DNA from 2 places in the Streptomyces sp. 2114.4 genome. Region 2 is predicted to be linked to the other one. Evidence: riboswitches for the same ligand, from Rfam matches in the RefSeq annotation. Region 2 holds a riboswitch; the other holds the start of a gene.
The links. A riboswitch is a leader RNA that binds a small molecule or an ion and turns the genes downstream of it on or off. The one in region 2 is predicted to bind S-adenosylmethionine.
Positions count from the first base shown of each region.

Region 1: linked by a shared signal. The riboswitch ahead of CFW40_RS08985 (aminotransferase class V-fold PLP-dependent enzyme) and the one ahead of thrC (threonine synthase) in region 2 are both predicted to bind S-adenosylmethionine.

Region 1 is NZ_FYEY01000001.1:2,059,519-2,069,270, forward strand. It holds gene CFW40_RS08960 (NlpC/P60 family protein) at 271-1,296, opposite strand; gene CFW40_RS08965 (NYN domain-containing protein) at 1,602-2,975, opposite strand; gene CFW40_RS08970 (hypothetical protein) at 2,994-3,233, opposite strand; gene CFW40_RS08975 (rhomboid family intramembrane serine protease) at 3,527-4,207, shown strand; gene CFW40_RS08980 (Lrp/AsnC family transcriptional regulator) at 4,204-4,485, shown strand; gene CFW40_RS08985 (aminotransferase class V-fold PLP-dependent enzyme) at 4,996-6,375, opposite strand; SAM riboswitch class IV at 6,558-6,675, opposite strand; gene trpD (anthranilate phosphoribosyltransferase) at 6,767-7,831, opposite strand; gene CFW40_RS08995 (ubiquinol-cytochrome c reductase cytochrome b subunit) at 7,994-9,631, opposite strand; gene CFW40_RS09000 (ubiquinol-cytochrome c reductase iron-sulfur subunit) at 9,628-9,752, opposite strand, start outside.
Region 2 is NZ_FYEY01000001.1:4,815,274-4,825,025, forward strand. It holds gene CFW40_RS21240 (ROK family protein) at 1-891, opposite strand, end outside; gene CFW40_RS21245 (extracellular solute-binding protein) at 1,171-2,439, shown strand; gene CFW40_RS21250 (DUF3263 domain-containing protein) at 2,576-2,884, shown strand; gene otsB (trehalose-phosphatase) at 3,072-3,968, shown strand; gene CFW40_RS21260 (trehalose-6-phosphate synthase) at 4,098-5,543, opposite strand; partial or broken gene CFW40_RS38200 (GntR family transcriptional regulator) at 5,623-5,808, shown strand; gene CFW40_RS21270 (hypothetical protein) at 5,902-6,510, opposite strand; gene CFW40_RS21275 (glucosyl-3-phosphoglycerate synthase) at 6,758-7,720, opposite strand; SAM riboswitch class I at 7,890-8,048, shown strand; gene thrC (threonine synthase) at 8,066-9,349, shown strand; gene CFW40_RS21285 (MoaD/ThiS family protein) at 9,473-9,751, shown strand.

The sequences.
Region 1 (9,752 bases), 2.8 Mb from region 2:
CCCCTGCTTGAGCGCAGCCGAGCCCGGGGCAAGCCCCTGCCGCCCCGGGAGGACGGCCGGTGAACCGGAAGCTGCGAGGGCAGACAGTACGGCGCCGGTGCGATCCGGCCAAAGCCGCCCTTTCGCCCGCAAAAAGCCGCCCCGCCGGTGACTGTGCAGGTCACCGGCGGGGCGGTAAGTCAGCGGCCGAAGCCGCAATTCGCCCGTTCGGGCGGCAGGTTGAGCGGTTTGTGAGGCTTTTCAGATCCGGACGCGTCAGGCCCGGACGTGTCAGACCCGGACGCCGAACGCGAACTCCATGTTGCTCATGGGCTCGTAGCGCACGGAGGCGCCGGGCTTGGGTGCGTGCAGCACCTGGCCGTTGCCCGCGTAGAGGCCGATGTGGTGCAGGTCGCTGTAGAAGAGCACCAGATCGCCGGGCTTGAGGTCGCTCTGCGAGGCGATCCGGGTACCGGCGTTGGCCTGGGCCTGCGAGGTACGCGGCAGCGACTGGCCGGCCTGCTGGTACGCCCAGGAGGTCAGACCCGAGCAGTCGAAGGACGACGGGCCGGTGGCGCCCCAGACGTACGGCGAACCTATCTTGGACTGGGCGGCGGCGAGGGCGGCCGCACCGCGCTGCGAGGCCGGCACGTCATCGCCGAGGTTAACCCGCGAGTTGCTGCGGTTGGCGCGGTTCTCCTCGGCCTGCATGGCCGCCCGCTCCTTGGCCGTCATCTTGTTGAGCAGCTGCTGCGCCTCGGCCAGCTTGCCCTTGATCTCGTCCTTCTTGTCACCGAGCGCCTTACGGGTCTCGGAGAGGTCCTTGATCTTGGCCGAGGCCTCCGCGCGCTCCTGGGCGAGCCGGCGCTGCTTGTCCGCGACGGTCTTGAGCTGATCGGCCTGCTTGCCGCTCAACTGGTCGAGCGTGGCGGCCTTTTCGAGGTAGGTGTCCGGGTCGCCGGAGAGGAACAGCTGGACCGAGGGGTCGATGCTGCCGCTGCGGTACTGGCCGGAGGCAACGGCACCGAGGCCCTTGCGCATCTGGTTCAGCTCACCCTGGCCGCGGGCGACCTTGTCCTGGAGGTCGTCGACCTCTTTCTGGAGCTTGTCCTGCTGCTCCTTGACCCCGTCGTACTTCTCGGTGGCCTGCTCGGCCTCGTTGTACAGCTTGTCGACCTCGGACTTGACGTCCTTCTTCGACTGGTGAGGGTCGGCCTGGGCGGCCTGGGACGAAAGGGCGACGGCCGCCGCGGCGGTGGCGGTGAGCACGGTCACGCGAGTACGGCTCGGCTGCTTGGGTCGACGGTGGGACGCCACGGGGGCGAGCTCCTTCTTCCTCCAGCCGCCTACCGGGAAGTGGGGGGGGTGAGACCCCGGCTCCGCGTGAACGCCGCGGACTCGGCGGTACCTTCACGGTTCATCCCGGTTGGATGATCGGATTCATGAAGGTTCGGGCCCTGACCTTAGTAACCGAGCTGTGATCGCTTCAAATCCTCAGGGAAAAATTCTGCGCCACCAGCCCCATCCTTTACCAACATCGCACAGGCAGTGAGCGCCAATTGACACTCAGAGACGGATCGTCGGCGTTTTCCGGTGTTCCGGCCGCCGGAGCGGGCAGCCTGTCAGGTCCGGGCAAGTCGTTTGAGGAGCAGGGCCGATGCCACCGGCCGGGCCCCGGCCTTCGCCACTCCGTCGGCCACTTCCCGGTCCGTGGAGACCACGACGACCGGACGGCCGGGCGGTTCGGCCCGAACCAGCTGACGAATCAACTCATCGGCCGTTACGCCCGGTTTGCTGAACAGGACCCGGACTCCGCGTGGTGGCGCGAGCAGCACCGGCGCCGCGAGCTCCGCACCGTCGAAGACACAGGTCATCTCCGCGCCGGTCTGCGCCGCCAGCACCGCGAGGCCGCCCAGCAGCCGCAGCCGCTGCTTGTCGAGCGGCATGGTCGGATAGCCGGTTTTGGTGACGTTGTAGCCATCCACCACCAAATGCGCCTGCGGCAGCGCCAGAAGCTGGTCGAGCAGCGCCGGGTCCATCTCCGACAGCGCCCGCGTCGCGATGTCCTTGGGCGTCATCCGCCCCGGCGCGACCGCCTCGACGGTGTCCGCCGGATGGACGCTGGCGGGCGGCAGGGCCAGCTCGCGGCGCAGCCCCTGCGCCGCGTCCAGGACCGTGTCCAGCAGCAGCCGCAGCCGCATGTCCTCGACGCTGCGGCCCTCGCGGGCGGAGCGCCGGCTGGTCTCCAACGCCGTCTCCGCCTCGGCGATCCGGGCCTTGAGCCGGCGCACCTCGCTGTCCGCCGCGGCCTTCTCCGTGGCCGCCCGGTCCCGTACGTCCGTCACGGCGGCCTCGGCCTTGCGCACCGCGGCCTCACCGCGCTTGACGTCGCTCAGCGCGCTGCGCAGCTTGCGCCGCAGGGACTCGTTCTCCTTGCGGGCCGCGTCCAGGTCCACCCGGATCCGGTCGGCCTCCGTACGGGCCTCGCCGCGCGCCTGCGCCAGCTCCTCGCGCAGCCGGGCCAGCTCGCGTTCGGCCTCCTCGCCGGCCCGCTCGGCGCGCGCCCGCTGCGCCTCCTCACCGGCCGCCGCGACGAGCTTGACCCAGCCCTCGGGGCGCAGCACATAGGCGGCCGCCGCCACATCGAGCGGATCCGCGGCCGCCGGCGGGGTGCCGTGCTCCAGCGCCTCGGCCAGCTCCGACTGCGCCTCGCGCAGCTTGCCCGCGATCCGCTGCCGGAAGACCGCGTCGCTCTCCAGCGCCGCGGCCATCGCGTTTCCGGCGAATTTGGCCCGACGGGTCGGGGTGAACCGGGCATACTGCCGCAGCGGGGGCGGGAGTTCGGCGAGGGTCAGCGCGCCGAACGACTCCGCGGTGAGCGCCACGACCCGGCGCCGTACGCCCTCGGGCAGCGGACGGTCGAGCACGTCGTCCGCCGCACTCTCGGGTGCGTCGTCACGCCGACCCCCCGGCTCCCCTTCTGGACGGTCCACCACGGCTGCCTCGCTCCGATCTCAGGCGTTCGCGCCCGGACGGTCGACCAGCTCGATCTGGTCGACCGCGTTGCACCAGCGGCAGCGCACGGACTCGATGCTCTCACTGAGGACCTCGCGCTCCTCCACCGTCGGCGCCCCGGCCAGGTCCAGGTGGACGTACTCCACGACCTTGGAACGGCGCGTCACGTCGAACCGCGTGAGGTTGCCGCACAGCGTGCAGCGCCACCGGGTCCCGTCCGTCGGCAGGGGAACAGCCATCGTGTCGTCCTCTTTCGTGCTCATCGGTGTCGTGCTGCTGCGCGGTTCACGCGGTGCGCCGTCGGATCGCGGAAGTACGCAAAGTACTGCCTGTAACCCTACGGCCTGATGGGGGGCCGGTGCGGGCCCGCCCAGGTGCCGGGATGCGGCGAGGCACTCTGTCCCGATTGCCCGCATTGGGCCATGATCACCTCATGACGGCGCCGGCCCCCTCACCCCGTTCACCCCGCTCGTCCGGTCTCCTCCCCCGCCCTCCGCACCCCACCCGGTCGCTGGCCGCGGTGTTCTCGCGGATGACGAATGTGCTGATCGGCCTGTGCTGCGCGGTCTTCGTGCTCGGCCCCGCCTCCGGCCTGAACCGGATATACGGCACCGGCGAGGCCCTGCTCAAGGCCCAGACCGCCTATTTCGAGCGGTGGGGCGTGATCCCGCTGGAGCTGTGGAGCGGTTCGCTGCGCGCGCTGGTCACCCCGCTCACCGCGTTATTCGTGCACGGCAGCTGGCTGCACCTGCTCGGCAACGTGCTGTTCCTGTACGTCTTCGGCGCCATGACCGAGGCACGTATGGGCAGGCTGCCGTTCACCGCCTTCTACCTCATCATCGGCTACCTGGCGCTGCTCGGCTACGCGGCCGCGCACGCCACCTCGGGGCAGACCCTGGTGGGCGCCTCCGGCTCGATCTCCGGCGTCCTCGGCGCCTTCCTCTTCCTGTTCCCCACGGCCCGGGTCACCAGCCTCTTCCCGTTCCTCTTCTTCCTGCCGCTGCGCTTCCCCGCCTGGATCGTGCTGCTGTTCTGGTTCTTCCTGCAGTGGCAGGCCGCACAGGACGACCCCCGCGGTCCCGGCGTCGCCTACCTCGCCCACGTCATCGGCTTCACGCTCGGCTTCCTGTACGCCTGGGCCCGCTACCGGAGGGATAGTGTGGGGGCCACCGGCGGAGATGACCGGGCGACCGAGGGAGAGAGCCAGCCGTGATCACGTCGATCGTGCTCATCAAGACCAACGTGGACCAGATCCCGGAGATCGCCGAGAAGATCGCCGCGCTGGAAGGGGTCAGCGAGGTCTACTCGGTCACCGGCGCCCACGACCTGATCGCGATGGTGCGGGTCGCCGCCCACGACGACCTCGCGGACGTCATCCCCGGCCGCATCAGCAAGGTCCCCGGCGTCGCCTCCACCGAGACGCACATCGCGTTCCGCACGTATTCGCAGCATGACCTCGAGGCCGCGTTTGCGATTGGGCTCGACGCGTAGGCGCTGCGCTTAGCTTGCGCCCCACGTTTTTGGCTTTCCCGCCGTGGTGGTTTCTCGCCGTTGCGCGTTGCGGCGCGGCGCACGTTGTCGGCTGACCCGCCGCGGGGCTACTCGCCGTTCCGCCTGCGGCGGGCTGGTGCCGCTGCGCTGGCTGTTCGGCTGCGGGACCGGCCCTCCGGACTCCGTCCTGCGGTCCGGCCCCTCCCGTTGGGGGTGGAAGAAGACCGGTGGGGGCGGGCCTCATCCCTCGACTGCACGCAGACGACCGCCGGTGCCCGCCCCCACCGGCCTGTTCCCACCCACTCACGGGAGGGGCCGCGCCGCAGGACGAAGTCCGGAGGAGCGGCACCGCACCCGACAACCCACGCCCGCCGCAGGCGCAACGGCGAGACGAAACACGGCGGGAAAGCCGACAACGTGCGGCGCGCCGCAACGCGCAACGGCGACAGACCACCACGGCGGGAAAGACAAAAACGTGGGCCCGAAGCAAAGCGCAGCGGAACGTGGGAATCAACCCGCGCTACGCGCGGGAACGCAACGGCCGTCCTCAGTGCGGTAGTTCCAGGTGGCGCCGTCCGTCACCAGTTCCTTGACCGCTCGGAGAAAGCGGTCAACATGCTCATCCGGCGTGCCAACGCCAAAGCTGACGCGGATGGCGTTCAGCGAGCGCTCGCCGGGGGCTGCCTCCGGGGCGCCGCACTCCCCGGGGTCCTGCGGCTCGCTGCCCAGCAGGGTCCGTACGAGCGGGTGGGCGCAGAACAGGCCGTCGCGGACGCCGATGCCGTACTCCGCCGAGAGTGCCGCGGCGAAGTGCGAGCTGTTCCAGCCCTCGACGACGAAGGAGAAGACGCCCACCCGTGCCGCGTCCTCGCCGAAGAGGGAGAGCACGTTGACCTCGGGCACCTCGGCCAGGCCGGCGCGGAGGCGGGCGATCAGCTCCTGTTCGCGGGCGACCAGGCCGTCGAAGCCGGCCTCGGTCAGGGCCTGGCAGGCCGAGGCGATGGCGTAGGCGCCGATGACGTTGGGCGAACCGGCCTCGTGCCGGGCGGCGGTGGTGTGCCACTCGACGTCGACTCCGCCGTCCGTGCGCCGGGAGACCTTGCGGCTGGCGCCGCCGCCGGCCAGATACGGTGCGGCGGCCTGCAGCCAGTCCGCGCGGCCGGCCAGGACACCGGCGCCGAAGGGCGCGTACAGCTTGTGCCCGGAGAAGGCGACCCAGTCGACGTCCAGCTCCGCGATGTTCACGGGGTGGTGCGGGACGAGCTGCGCCGCGTCCAGCACGATGCGCGCGCCGTGCGCATGCGCGGCGGCCGCCAGCTCCCGCACCGGCCACAGCTCACCGGTCACGTTGGACGCACCGGTCACACAGACCAGCGCCGGGCCGTAGGGGTCGCGCTCGGCCAGCGCCTTCTCCAGGGTGTCCACCGCCTGCCGCGGGGTGCGCGGCGCGTTGAGGTAGGTCACCGCGACATCCGGGCGCTGCTCCCAGGGCAGCAGCGAGGCGTGGTGCTCGGTCTCGAAGACGAAGACCCGGGTGGCCTGCGGGAGGACGGAGGCGAGCAGGTTGAGGGAGTCCGTGGTCGAGCGCGTGAAGACCACCTGGTCTTCGGCTCCACAGCCCAAAAACTCCGCGATGGTCCGGCGGCTGTTCTCGAAGAGGTCGGTGGAGAGCTGCGAGAGGTACCCGGCGCCGCGGTGCACGCTGCCGTAGTAGGGGGCGTAGGCCGCCACGTCGTCCCAGACCCGCTGCAGGGCGGGGGCGCTGGCGGCGTAGTCCAGCGCGGCGTAGTCGACCTCGCCGCCGGTCACCAGCGGGACGCGGACGTCCCGGCCGAGGACGGGCAGCGGGGCACAGACGGAGCGGTTGGCGGCAACGGCGGAAACGGACATGGCGAACTCCCGTAAGAGGCAGGTGAATTCGCTGCGGGGCGGAGCGCGTCGGGTGTGCGCACAGCGCACGGCAGGGCGCCGCAGCGGAAAGGAAAAAGGGATGCGGAAAAGGGGCCGTCGAGCCCTATCGCATTCGCTGATTCACGGAAGTTCTCCCTCGGGGACCAGGATCCCTGGCGAGGGATCCGCGCTTGCCGCAGACCTCGCTGCCTACGGCCTGGTCATCACCCGGGGCACCCCGCCACGGAAGGAGGGTTGCCGGACAGCGGGCCGGGGCCTGCATCGCTGTCACTCGTGACCTGCGCAGAATCATGCCATACGGGCAACATCACGCAAGCCCCGGTCCGTATACCGGACCGGGGCTTGCGTCACACGCTGCGTCACCGGGCGCTCAGGTGTTGCTGGCGGTCACCCAGCGCTCCAGGGCCTGCCGGGCCGCCCCCGAGTCGATCGCGGCGGCGGCCCTGTCGATACCGGCCCGGAGCTGCTGGGCCAGCGGGGCGTCGGAGGGCTCCAGCGCGACCAGCGCCGCCGCGGAGTTCAGCAGCACCGCATCGCGCACCGGACCGGTCTCCCCGTCCAGCAGCCGGCGGGCCACCTCCGCGTTGTACGACGCGTCGGCGCCGCGCAGCGCCTCCACCGGCACCAGGTCGATGCCCACGTCGCGCGGGTCGAAGGCCTCCTCGCGCACCGTGCCGTCCCGGACGATCCAGACCCGGGAGGTCGCGGTGGTGGTCAGCTCGTCCAGGCCGTCGTCGCCGCGGAAGACCAGCGCCGACGAGCCGCGCTCGGCGAGCACTCCGGCGAGGATCGGCGCCATCCGGGCGTCCGCGACGCCGGTCGCCTGGGCGCGGACCTTCGCGGGGTTGGTCAGCGGGCCCAGCACGTTGAACGTCGTCCGGATGCCGAGCTGGCCCCGGGCGTTGGCGACGTGCCGCAGCGAGGGGTGGAACTTCACCGCGAAGCAGAAGGTGATGCCCGCTTCCCGGGCGACCTCGGTGACCCGCTGGGGGGTGAGGTCGAGGTTGACGCCGAGCTTTTCCAGCACGTCGGAGGCGCCGCTGGCCGAGGACGCCGCGCGGTTGCCGTGCTTGACGACCTTGGCGCCGGTGCCGGCCACCACGATCGAGGACATCGTGGAGATGTTGACCGTCTTGGCGCCGTCGCCGCCGGTGCCGACGATGTCCACGCTCGGTCCCGGCACCTCGATCAGCCGGGCGTGCTCGTACATGGCCCGGACGAGCCCGGAGATCTCGGCGACGGTCTCGCCCTTGGCCCGCAGCGCCACCGCGAAGCCGGCGATCTGCGCGTCGCCGGCCTCGCCCCGCATGATCCGGTCCATCGCCCATGCGGTGTCCTCCGCGGCGAGGTCCCGGCCGTCGAGCAGGGCGTTGAGGATGCCCGGCCAGGTGTGGGCCGCCACGCTGTCGCCGCCGAGGGGGGTCGCAACGTTCATGGTCCACACTCCTGATTTGTCTCCTGCTTGTGCGTTCACCCTATCGAGCCGCCGGGCAGGCCGGAGGGCCCCGTCCGATTGGGGTCTCCCCTGCTCCTTAAGAGCTTGGGGAACGGACGGGGCCCTCTGGGTGGCGTGGTGCGCTATGAGGCGCCGCGGTGATCAGTGGTGGCCGTGGCCGCTGGTGATCTCCTTGTACTCCTCGACCGTGGGCTTGGCGATGACGCTGTCCTCGCCGTAGTAGCTCTTGGAGAGCTTGGCCCGCAGCTTCTGCGAGCGCGACACCTTGCGTGCCACACCGTTCTCGTCGACCTCGGGGCCGAGCTCGATCGGGGCGGGCTGCTCGTGCTGGGTGAGCACGTGCAGCTGCTCCTGGTCGAGCGGCTCGTGGACCTCGATGAACTCACCGTGCGGCAGGCGCTTGATGATGCCGGACTCGCGGCCGTGCAGCACCTTGTCCTTGTCGCGGCGCTGCAGACCCAGGCAGATCCGCTTGGTGGCGATGAAGGCCAGCACCGGTCCGACGAAGAACGCGATCCGGACGAACCAGGTGATCGAGTTGATCGACAGGTGGAAGTGGGTGGCCCACAGGTCGTTGCCGCCACCGATCAGCATCACGAAGTACGCGACCAGCCAGGCGACACCGAAGCCGGTACGGGTCGGGACGTTGCGCGGGCGGTCCAGGATGTGGTGCTCGCGCTTGTCGCCGCGGACCCAGGACTCGACGAACGGGTAGACCGCGATCGCGACCAGTACCAGCGGGAAGATCAGGATCGGGACCAGCACGCCCAGGTTGAGGGTGTGGCCCCAGAAGTTCCACTCCCAGCCCGGCATGACACGCACCAGACCCTCGGCGAAGCCCATGTACCAGTCGGGCTGGGCGCCGGTGGACACCTGGTCGGGGCGGTACGGGCCGATGGCCCACACCGGGTTGATGCTGGCGATCGCGGCGATGGCGGCGATCACACCGAAGACCAGGAAGAAGAAGCCTCCGGCCTTGGCCATGTAGACCGGCAGCAGCGGCATGCCCACGACGTTGTTGTTGGTCTTGCCGGCACCCGGGAACTGGGTGTGCTTGTGGTAGAAGACCAGGATCAGGTGCGCCACCAGCAGGCCGAGCATGATGCCCGGCAGCAGCAGGACGTGCACCGTGAAGAACCGCGGGATGATGTCGTGCCCCGGGAACTCCCCGCCGAAGATGAAGAACTGCAGGTACGAGCCGACCAGCGGCATCGCCAGGATGACGCCCTCGATGAACCGCACACCGGTGCCGGAGAGCAGGTCGTCGGGGAGCGAGTAGCCGGTGAAGCCGGTGAACATGCCCAGCACGAACAGCAGGAAGCCGAACAGCCAGTTGACCTCGCGCGGCTTGCGGAAGGCGCCGGTGAAGAACACCCGCATCATGTGGACCATCATCGCGGCCAGGAAGACCAGCGCGGCCCAGTGGTGGATCTGCCGGATGAGCAGGCCGCCGCGCACGTCGAAGCTGATGTCCAGCGTCGACTCGAAGGCCTGGGTCATCCGGATTCCCTGCATGGGCACATAGGAACCGTGATAGGTCACCTCGGCCATGCTCGGGTGGAAGAACAGCGTCAGGTAGACACCGGTCAGGATGATGATGATGAAGCTGTAGAGCGCGACCTCACCCAGCATGAAGGACCAGTGGTCCGGGAAGATCTTGCGCATGTTGGACTTGGCGAGGCTGTAGATGCCCAGCCGTCCGTCCGCCCAGTCCGCGATCCGCTCGCCCCGTGGCGCCGGGCCACGGCGTGTGCTGGTCGCGGTTGTCTCGTTACTCATCCGCGCTCCCAGAAGCTCGGGCCGACGGGCTCCTCGAAGCCGCTTGCGGCCTCCAGGAAGCCGTCCTTCTCCGTGATGTGCAGCTGCGGCAGGGCGTGTCCGGCCGGACCGAAGATCACCC
Region 2 (9,752 bases):
GGCCGCCGGGACGATCGAGGGGAGCCGCTGGAACGTAACGCGGCGGCGGACCGCTTCCCGCAGAGGCGTGAACAGCGTGTCGCCCGCCTCGGCGAGTCCGCCGCCGATGATCAGGGTCTGCGGGTCGAGCAGGGTGAGCCCGGTGACCAGGCCGTCGGCGAGGGCGTCCACGGCGTCGTGCCAGACGGCGCGGGCCCGCTCGTCGCCGGACTCCACGGCCTTGGCCGCGTCCGCCGCGCCGGCCTGCGGATCCTTGCAGACCGCCGCCCAGTCACGGCCGACCGCGGCGGCCGAGGCCACCGTCTCCAGACAGCCGCGCTGACCGCAGCCGCAGACGCGTCCGCCGGGCCGTACGACGATGTGGCCGATCTCTCCCGCGCTGCCGTGCGCGCCGGCCTCGATCCGGCCGCCGATGCCGATGGCGCCCGCGATCCCGGTGCCCAGCGGGACGAACAGGAACCGCTCGGTGCCCCGCCCGGCACCGATCCGGCCCTCGGCCAGACCGCCGGTGCGGACATCGTGGCCGAGGGCGACCGGCACCCCGCCGAGCCGTTCGGACAGCAGCGCCCGCATCGGGACGTCCCGCCAGCCGAGGTTCGCGGCGTAGACGGCGGTGCCCGAGCGCTCGTCGACGATGCCGGGGACGGCGACGCCGGCCGCCGCCGCGGGGACGCCGAAGCGGGCCGCGCCCAGGTCACGCAGCTCGGCGGCGAAGCCGAGGACGGCCTCGACCACCGCGTCGGGGCCCCGCTCCCGGCCCGTGGGGCGCCGTGCCTCGTACAGCAGCACGGGAGGACCGGTGGCGGTCTCCCCGGAAGGCGCCGTGTCCACCCCTACGAGGGCGGCCTTCATACCGGTGCCGCCCACATCAAGGGCGATGACGTGTCTCACGGGAACAGTTTCGCGCGATCCGCCCCGAAAGGTCTAGTCCACTCACCGATCGGATCACCCGGAGGGACTGTCCGGAGGGAGCTCACAGGGAGGGGCCCGACGGCCTGCGCCTCCGCGAAACGGGGGGTGGTGTAGACCTTGTAAAGGCCGCGGGGGAGACTCGGGTATGAACAGCGGGCCCGGCCCGCTGTTCATGCCGTTGCAGGGGGGACCCCGCAGACGGCGGGGCCAGGCGCCCCGGCAAGCACGGATTTTCAGAACAAAGGGCGGTAAACAGCGGTGCAGCGGCGGTACTTGAGCCTGGCGGCGGTCATCACCACCACCATGACGCTGACTCTTACCGGCTGCGGCAGCGGCTCCGGTAGCGGCGACGACGTCACCCTCAAACTGATCGCGGCGGACTACGGCGACAGCCCGTCCAACAGCTCCCGGCACTACTGGGACGAGCTCGCCCGCGCCTACGAGAAGAAGCACCCCGGCACCAAGATCGATGTCGAGGTCTACAGCTGGACGGACGTCGACAAGAAGGTCGAGGACCTGGTCAAGGCCGGCCACGCACCCGACCTCGCCCAGATCGGCGCCTACGCCGACTACGCCGCCAAGGGCCAGCTCTACGGCGTCGACAAGCTGCTCAACGTCACCACCCAGGCCGACTTCACCCCCTCCCTCGCGGAGGCCGGCGAATACAAGCGCGTCCAGTACGGCATGCCCTTCGGCGCCAGCACCCGGCGGCTCTTCTACAACAAGAAGCTGTTCGCCCAGGCCGGCATCGCCTCCCCGCCGCAGACCTGGGACGACATAGCCCATGACGCCCAGCTCCTGAAGGCTCGTGGCGTCAAGATGCCCTTCGCGCTGCCGCTCGGCCCGGAGGAGACCCAGGCCGAGACGATGCAGTGGATGCTCAGCGGTGGCGGCGGCTACACCGACAGCATCGGCAAGTACACGATCGACTCGCCGGAGAACGTCAAGACCTTCAAGTGGCTGAAGGAAAACCTCGTCGGCAAGGGTCTGACCGGCACCGACCCGGCCAAGCTCAACCGCAAGGACGCCTTCCAGGACTTCGCCGACGGCAAGGTCGGCATGCTCAACGGCCACCCCACCCTGATGAAGCAGGCCGAGGCCAAGGGCATCGACTACGGCAGCGTCGAACTCCCCGGCGCCAACGGCAAGGCCAAGGCCACCATGGGCGTCGCCGACTGGATGATGGCGTTCAAGCAGGGCGGCCACCGCGCCCAGGTCGGCAAGTTCCTCGACTTCGTCTACAGCGACAAGAACGTCGAGAAGTTCTCCGGCGACTACGGCCTGCTGCCGGTCACCACCTCCGCCTCCGAGGCGATGCAGGCCGACGACGCGTACACCAAGCTGCACGGCTTCCTCAAGCAGCTCCCCAACGCCGAGTTCTACCCGGCGAACAAGACGTCCTGGCCGCTGATCTCCAAGACGGTCAAGGCCAAGATGGGCGCCGCGGTCGACCCCCGGGGCAACCCGGCCGGGGTGCTCACCGACATCCAGAACACCGCGGACGCCGCGGACAACACCGGCGAATGACGGCGGGGGCGCGGGTGCGGGAGAGAAGGCGGGCCGACGGGGTCGGGCCGGTGGGGTGCCCTCGCCCCGGCCGTCCCGGTCCGGCCGGGGCGAGGGGCCGGGCCCGGTCCGACCGTGCGCTTATCGTGGAAGCGTGATGACGGGCGGTACGGAAGGCACGGGCGGCGCGGAAGCCACGGGCGGCCCGGAAGGGACGGGTGGCCCGGCCGGTGCGAGCGCCGCGGGGCTGACCGCCCAGGACGAGGCGGTGCTCGCCGTCGAACGCCGCTCCTGGCCGGGCCCCGGCCCCAAGGAGCGCGCCATCCGCGAACAGCTCGGTATCTCCCCGACCCGCTACTACCAACTCCTCAACGCGCTCCTGGACGACCCCCGCGCGCTCGCCCACGATCCCGTCACGGTCAACCGCCTGCGCCGCGTCCGTGACGCCCGCCGCGCCCGCCGCTGACCCCGGCGCCCGCCGCTGACGCAGCCGCCGGCGGCTGACCTCGACGGCCGACACGGGCGTCCGCCGCCGAGAGAGCTGCCCGCCGCTGACACGGGCGCCCACCGCGCCGTCCTGGTGCGCCCCCGCACCCTCCCGGCCCTCGTGGAGGTACCCCCGCCGCCCGCCGTCCGCCGGTAGGGTCGGCGCCATGGGCAGCCCCCCGAACGCCGCGCCGCACTCCCAGCCGACACCCGGACCCGGATCCGTACCGACCCCGCGCACCGCTGCCGGCCGCGACGGCCTCGCCGCGCTGCTGGCCCACCCGGAACGCGCCGTCATCGCCCTCGACTTCGACGGCACCCTCGCCGATATCGTCCCCGACCCGGAGAAGGCCCGCGCCCATGACGGTGCCGTCGCCGCCCTCGGCCGCCTGGCGCCCCGGCTGCGCGCCGCCGCGGTGATCACCGGCCGCCCGGCCACCGTCGCGGTCCGCCTCGGCGGCTTCGCCGAGGCGCCGGGCCTGGACCATCTCACCGTCCTCGGCCACTACGGCGCCGAGCGCTGGGAAGCCGCCACCGGCACCGTCCACGCGCCCGCCCCGCCCCCCGGCATCGCCGCCATACAGGCCGAGCTCCCCGGCGTCCTGGATGCCTCCGGCGTCTGGCACGGCACCTGGGTCGAGACCGCCATCGAGCGCAAGGGCGGCCGCGCCATCGCCGTCCACACCCGCCGCGCCACCGACCCCCAGGGCGCCTTCGACCAGCTGCGCGGCCCGCTCACCGCGCTCGCCGAACGCCACGGCCTGATCGTCGAGCCGGGCCGCCTCGTCCTGGAACTCCGCCCGCCGGGCATGGACAAGGGCGTAGCCCTGGCCGACTGGGTCCGCGAGACCGGCGCCACCACCGTCCTGTACGCCGGCGACGACCTGGGCGACCTGGCGGCCTTCGCGGCCGTCGAAGAGCTGCGCTCCGACGGCCTGGGCGGCGTCCTGGTGTGCAGCGGCAGCAACGAGGTCGCCGAGCTGGCCGACCGCGCCGACCTGGTGGTCGACGGCCCGACCGGAGTCGTCGCCCTGCTCGCCGCCCTGGCCGACCGCCTGGGCTGAATCACCTCGACGTCCCGCACGGCAACCCTGGCGCTTGATCCTCTTCCCGGGCCCCTGGCCGGGACCAACGGCCGCCGCAGCGGACACGTCAGCGCGGGTCCCGCCTCCCGCCTGCCGGGCCTCTGCCTCCTACAGCGCCCGCAGCGCCTGCAACTGCTCCAGGAACCACTGCGCCGGCGGCAGCGCCGTGGCGGCAGCGGCCAGCCGCGCCGTGCGCTCGCCGCGTTCCCCGGCGTCCATCGTCAGCGCCTCGTGCAGCACCCGCGCGGTGTCGCTGACGTCGTACGGATTGACCGTGAGGGCGTCCTTGCCCAGTTCCTCGTGCGCCCCGGCCTCCCGGGAGAGCACCAGCACACAGCCCTGGTCGGAGACCACCGGGATCTCCTTCGCGACCAGGTTCATTCCGTCCCGGATCGGGTTGACCAGCGCCACGTCCGCCAGCCGGTACGCGGCCAGCGAGCGCGCGAAGTCATCCTTCACATGCAGCTCGACCGGTTGCCAACTCTCCGTGCCGTACTCGGCGTTGATCTCCTCGGCGAGCCGTCCGACCTGCGCCGTGTACTCCCGGTAGACGGCCAGGTCCTGGCGCGAGGGGTAGGCGAAGGCGACATGCACGACACGCTCGTGCCATGACGGGTGCCCGGCCAGGAGCTCGCGGTAGGCGAGCAGCCCCCGCACGATGTTCTTCGACAGCTCCGTCCGGTCCACCCGCACGACGGTCTTGCGCGCCGCCCCGTCGGGCCCCGTGCCGATCTGTTCCCGCAGGGCGGCCATCCGCTCGTGGACGTCCGCCCGCTGCGACCGCTCGCGCAGGAACCCGGCGTCCGCCCCGAGCCCGTGCACACCGATCCGGGTGCTCTCGGTGCCGCCGGTCACCTCGGCGCAGCAGGCGCGGAACGCGTTCGCCCAGCGGTGGGTGAGGAACCCCAGCCGGTCGGCGCCCAGCATCCCCCGCAACAACTGCTCGGCGATGTCGTCCGGCAGTATCCGGAAGTACTCCGGCGGCGCCCATGGCGTGTGCGAGAAATGGGCGATCCGTACGTCGGGCCGCAGCGCCCGCAGCATCCCCGGGACCAGGGAAAGGTGGTAGTCCTGCACCAGCACCGCCGCACCCGCGGCGGCCTCGTCGGCGAGCGCCTGGGCGAAAGTGCGGTTGTAGGCCTCGTACGACGCCCACTGCGCCCGGAACTCCGCGTCGAAGACGGGCTCCAGCGGTGTCTGGTACAGCATGTGGTGGACGAACCACAGCACGGAGTTCGCGATGCCGTTGTAGGCGGCGGCATGCACCTCGGCCGGAATGCCCAGCATCCGCACCCGCTGCCCGCCGGTGTCCCCCGGCTCCAGCGCACCACCCGTCCGCCGTACGGCCTCCCGGTCCCCGTCACCGAGCGCCGCACACACCCACACCGCATCCACATCGGGCCCGATGGCCGACAGCCCGGACACCAGCCCGCCCCCGCCCCGCTTCGCGGTGAGCGTGCCGTCCTCCGCCAGGCCGTAGGAGACCGGCCCGCGATTGGACGCAACAAGAACCTCGGCCCCCACAGGGGCAGCCGCACTGCGCTCGGACACCATGTCGCGACAGTAACCCGCCACGGATCCGCGCAAACGTACGGAAGCGGCCAAGAGACGCGGCCGGGTGACCACTCCTCGTGTGCTCACCTCGGAGGGGCTTGCCGAGGCCCGCAAGGGTGCCGGGGTCTTCGTGCGGGCGTTCCAGCCGGTCCGGCGCCGTGGCGTCCCGCGGCTGGCTCGGGAGCAATGGGGTGAGGGACGGTCGGTCTGGTCGGCCGATGTCCCGGACCGTGACCTGGTGGACGCCGCGCCGCACAGTCCGGAACGGGGAGCGCCCCCGGTTCCTGGCCGGTTCGGGCAGGCCAGGGACCGGGGGCGCAGTGGTGGTGACGCGTGCCCTCCGCGGTGGGCGGGGGGATCAGTCGAGTTCGACGCCCATGTTGTGGGCGAAGTCCTGCCACTTTTCGAGGGCGAAGCGCTTGTTGAGCGAGTCGGGCACGCTCGGGTGGGTGACGTAGCCCTCGACATGGAGCTCCAGGTAGCCCTTGGAGCCTGTGTAGAAGTTGAAGTAGACCTTCGAGCCCTGGCCGTCGAAGTGGCCCTTCTCCGCGGTGAAGTACCAGGCGTTCTTCATGCTGCCGAGGCCGTGGTAGCGCACCGGAGCGTCCTTGCAGGCGAAGAAGGCGGCGCAGGCCTCAAGGTTGAGGCGCTGGTTCTCCTTCGGGAACTTCTTGGGCGCCCCCTTGACGGGGAACGTGCAGTTGAAGCAGTGCTTCAGCGACTGCATCGCCTTGGCCGGGCTCACCCTGAGGCCCGGGTAGTGCGCGTTGTTGGGCTTGACGGTGAAGCGCTCGTCGTACAGCTTGCGCAGGCCCGCCGCCGCGACCTCGGTGCCCGCGGAGGTGGCGGCAGCCTTGGTCACGGGCTGCTGCGCCGAGTCGGCCGACTGCGCCTGAGCGGGCGTCGCAGTGGCCAGCACCCCCACTGCCGTCACGGCGGTGAGGATCTTCCCCGTAGAGATACGCATGAACAGACTTCCCCCTGGTCAGATCGGAATGATCAAGAACGCTGCCACCCTAATAGGCCCGACTACTCGCTGGTAAGCGAATATGGGTTTCCCTCCTGGGACTTCGGGGAGGTGGGCCGCCTGACACCCGGATCCGCCAGGTCAGAGGGCTGGGGTCGGCATCGGCGACACGCCCGGGGTGCGGCTTCGGATGCCGTCACCCGTCAGCCGTCACCCGCCAGCCGTGGAGGCCGAGGGGTGCCGGCCCTCACGCCGCCCGCCGCTCCGCGTACTCCGGGATTTCGGCCATCGGCGGACGCTCCTCGGTGTCCACGTCCGTCGTGCGGGGGACGAAGCCGTCGGTGCCGCGGTCGAACTGGGTGAGCCGGGGGCGTACCAAGTGGCCGCGTGCCAGGCGGAGTTGGGCGGTGCGGTAGATCGCGGCGGCCATTCGGCCGAGGGCCTGGCCGTCCTGGTGGCGGTGTTTGCGGACGCCGACGTCGACCTGGGCGAGGGCGTCGAGGCCGACGGTGTGCAGGGCGTCGACGAGCAGGCCGAGCTCGACGCCGTAGCCGACGGGGAAGGGGAGGCGTTCCAGGAGGGAGCGGCGGGCCGCGTACTCGCCGCCCAGCGGCTGGACGAAGCCGGCCAGCTGCGGCCAGTGCAGGTTCAGCAGCGGGCGGGCGACCAGCTCGGTGACCCGGCCGCCCTGGCCGGCGCCGGCGCCCTCGGTGCCGGTCTCCAGCGGGCGGTCGTACATCGCCTTCACGAACTGGATGTCCGGATCGGTCAGCAGCGGGCCGACGATCCCAAAGACGAAGGCGGCGGAGAATTCGCGCAGGTCGGCGTCGATGAAGCAGACGATGTCGCCGGTGGTGGCCAGCAGGGAGCGCCACAGCACCTCGCCCTTGCCGGGGAGGGCCGGCAGCCGCGGCAGGACGCTGTCGCGGGGGACCACCCGGGCGCCGGCCGCCGCGGCGACCTCGGCGGTCCGGTCGGTGGAGCCGGAGTCCAGCACGATCAGCTCATCGACGAGCGGGACCGGCCCGGTCATCAGTTCGGCGCGGATCACCGCCACGATCGCCCCGACGGTGGCCTCCTCGTCGAGCGCCGGCAGGACGACACTGACCGTGCGGCCCGACTGGTGCTTCGCCTCCAGCAGCTGCCCCAGCGGGCGGTCCGCGGCGGACCAGGAGCGGCTGCTCAGCCAGCGCTCCACCTCTTCCAGCACGTCTACGACTCCTCGGTCGCCGCCGGATCGGCGGCCTTGTGATCCATCTCGCGGTTCGGACGACTATCTCAACCGTCAGTGCCGTCGGTTACAGTCTTGAACAACGCGGATGACCGTCGCATGTCGGGGTCCGCGCCACAAACGCCTGGGTTTCGGCCCAGCGCCATACCGCTCATCCAGAGGGGCAGAGGGATACGGCCCGTTGAAGCCCCGGCAACCCTCCAGCCGGTCTTGCCGCAAGGACGCTGACGTCCCGCGCGCGAGGCTCCCGGCTAGGGAAGGTGCCAAATCCGTCTCGTGGCGAGATTCGCCGCGAGGAAGATGAGGAGAAAGGGCCTCGCCTCCATGGCTGTGCAAGTCACCGAAAACACCCCCACCGTCGCTCTGGGCCCCGCTGTCGCGCTGTCCTGCCGCGAGTGCGGACAGCGCAATCCGCTCGGCCCGATCTTCGCGTGCCAGGACTGTTTCGGGCCGCTCGAAGTCGCGTACGACCTGCCGAGCGGCGACCCCGAGGGCCTGAAGAAGCAGATCGAGGCCGGTCCGGACAACATCTGGCGCTACGCCCCGCTGCTGCCCGTCCCCGCCGACGTGGCCGACAAGCCCAACCTGAACCCCGGCTTCACCAAGCTCGTCCAGGCCGACCGGCTCGCCGCCGAGCTGGGCGTCACCGGCGGTCTGTACGTCAAGGACGACTCGGGCAACCCGACGCACTCCTTCAAGGACCGCGTCGTGGCGATCGCCGTCGAGGCCGCCCGCGCCTTCGGCTTCACCACCCTCTCCTGCTCCTCGACCGGCAACCTCGCCGGTGCGGTCGGCGCCGCGGCGCGCCGGGCCGGCTTCAAGTCCTGCGTGTTCATCCCGCACGACCTGGAGGCCGGCAAGGTCGTCATGGCCGCGGTCTACGGCGGTGACCTGGTCGGCATCGAGGGCAACTACGACGACGTCAACCGCTTCTGCTCCGAGCTCATCGGCGACCCGCTGGGCGAGGGCTGGGGCTTCGTCAACGTCAATCTGCGCCCCTACTACGGCGAGGGTTCCAAGACCCTGGCGTACGAGATCTGCGAGCAGCTGGGCTGGCGGCTCCCGGACCAGATCGTCATCCCGATCGCGTCCGGCTCGCAGCTCACGAAGATCGACAAGGGACTCAAGGAGCTGATCGCCCTCGGCCTGGTCGAGGACAAGCCGTACAAGATCTTCGGCGCCCAGGCGGAGGGCTGCTCCCCGGTGTCCGCGGCCTTCAAGGCCGGGCACGACGTGGTCCGCCCGCAGAAGCCGAAGACCATCGCCAAGTCGCTGGCGATCGGCAACCCGGCCGACGGCCCGTACGTGCTCGACATCGCCCGCCGTACGGGCGGCGCGGTCGAGGACGTCAACGACGAGCAGATCGTGGACGCGATCAAGCTGCTGGCCAGGACGGAAGGCATCTTCGCGGAGACCGCGGGCGGCGTGACCGTCGGCGTGACCAAGAAGCTGATCGAGGACGGCGTGCTCGACCCGTCCCTGACCACCGTCGTCCTGAACACCGGTGACGGCCTCAAGACGCTGGACGCGGTCGCCCCGACCTCCGGGCCCACGGCCACGATCCGTCCGGACCTGGACGCGTTCCGCGCGGCCGGCCTGGCCGGCTGAGGCCGCCGGCCCCGTCCGCGCACGGGGCCGGGCCACCTCCGCCGCGAGGCTGCCGACCCGTCCGCCACGAGGCCGCGCCACCGTCCCCGAACTCGTACTCCGCAACACCCGGAAGGCAGAACCATGAGCGTGAAGGTCCGCATCCCCACCATTCTCCGCACGTACACCGGCGGCCAGGCCGAGGTCGCCGCCGAGGGCGCGACCCTCTCCGAGGTGATCGCCGACCTGGAGCAGAACCACCAGGGCATCGCCGCCCGGGTGCTCGACGACGCCGGCAAGCTGCGCCGCTTCGTGAACGTCTACGTCAACGACGACGACGTGCGCTTCGAGCAGGGTCTGGAGACGCCGACCCCGGACGGTGCGGGAGTCTCGATCATTCCGGCGGTGGCCGGAGGCTGCTGAT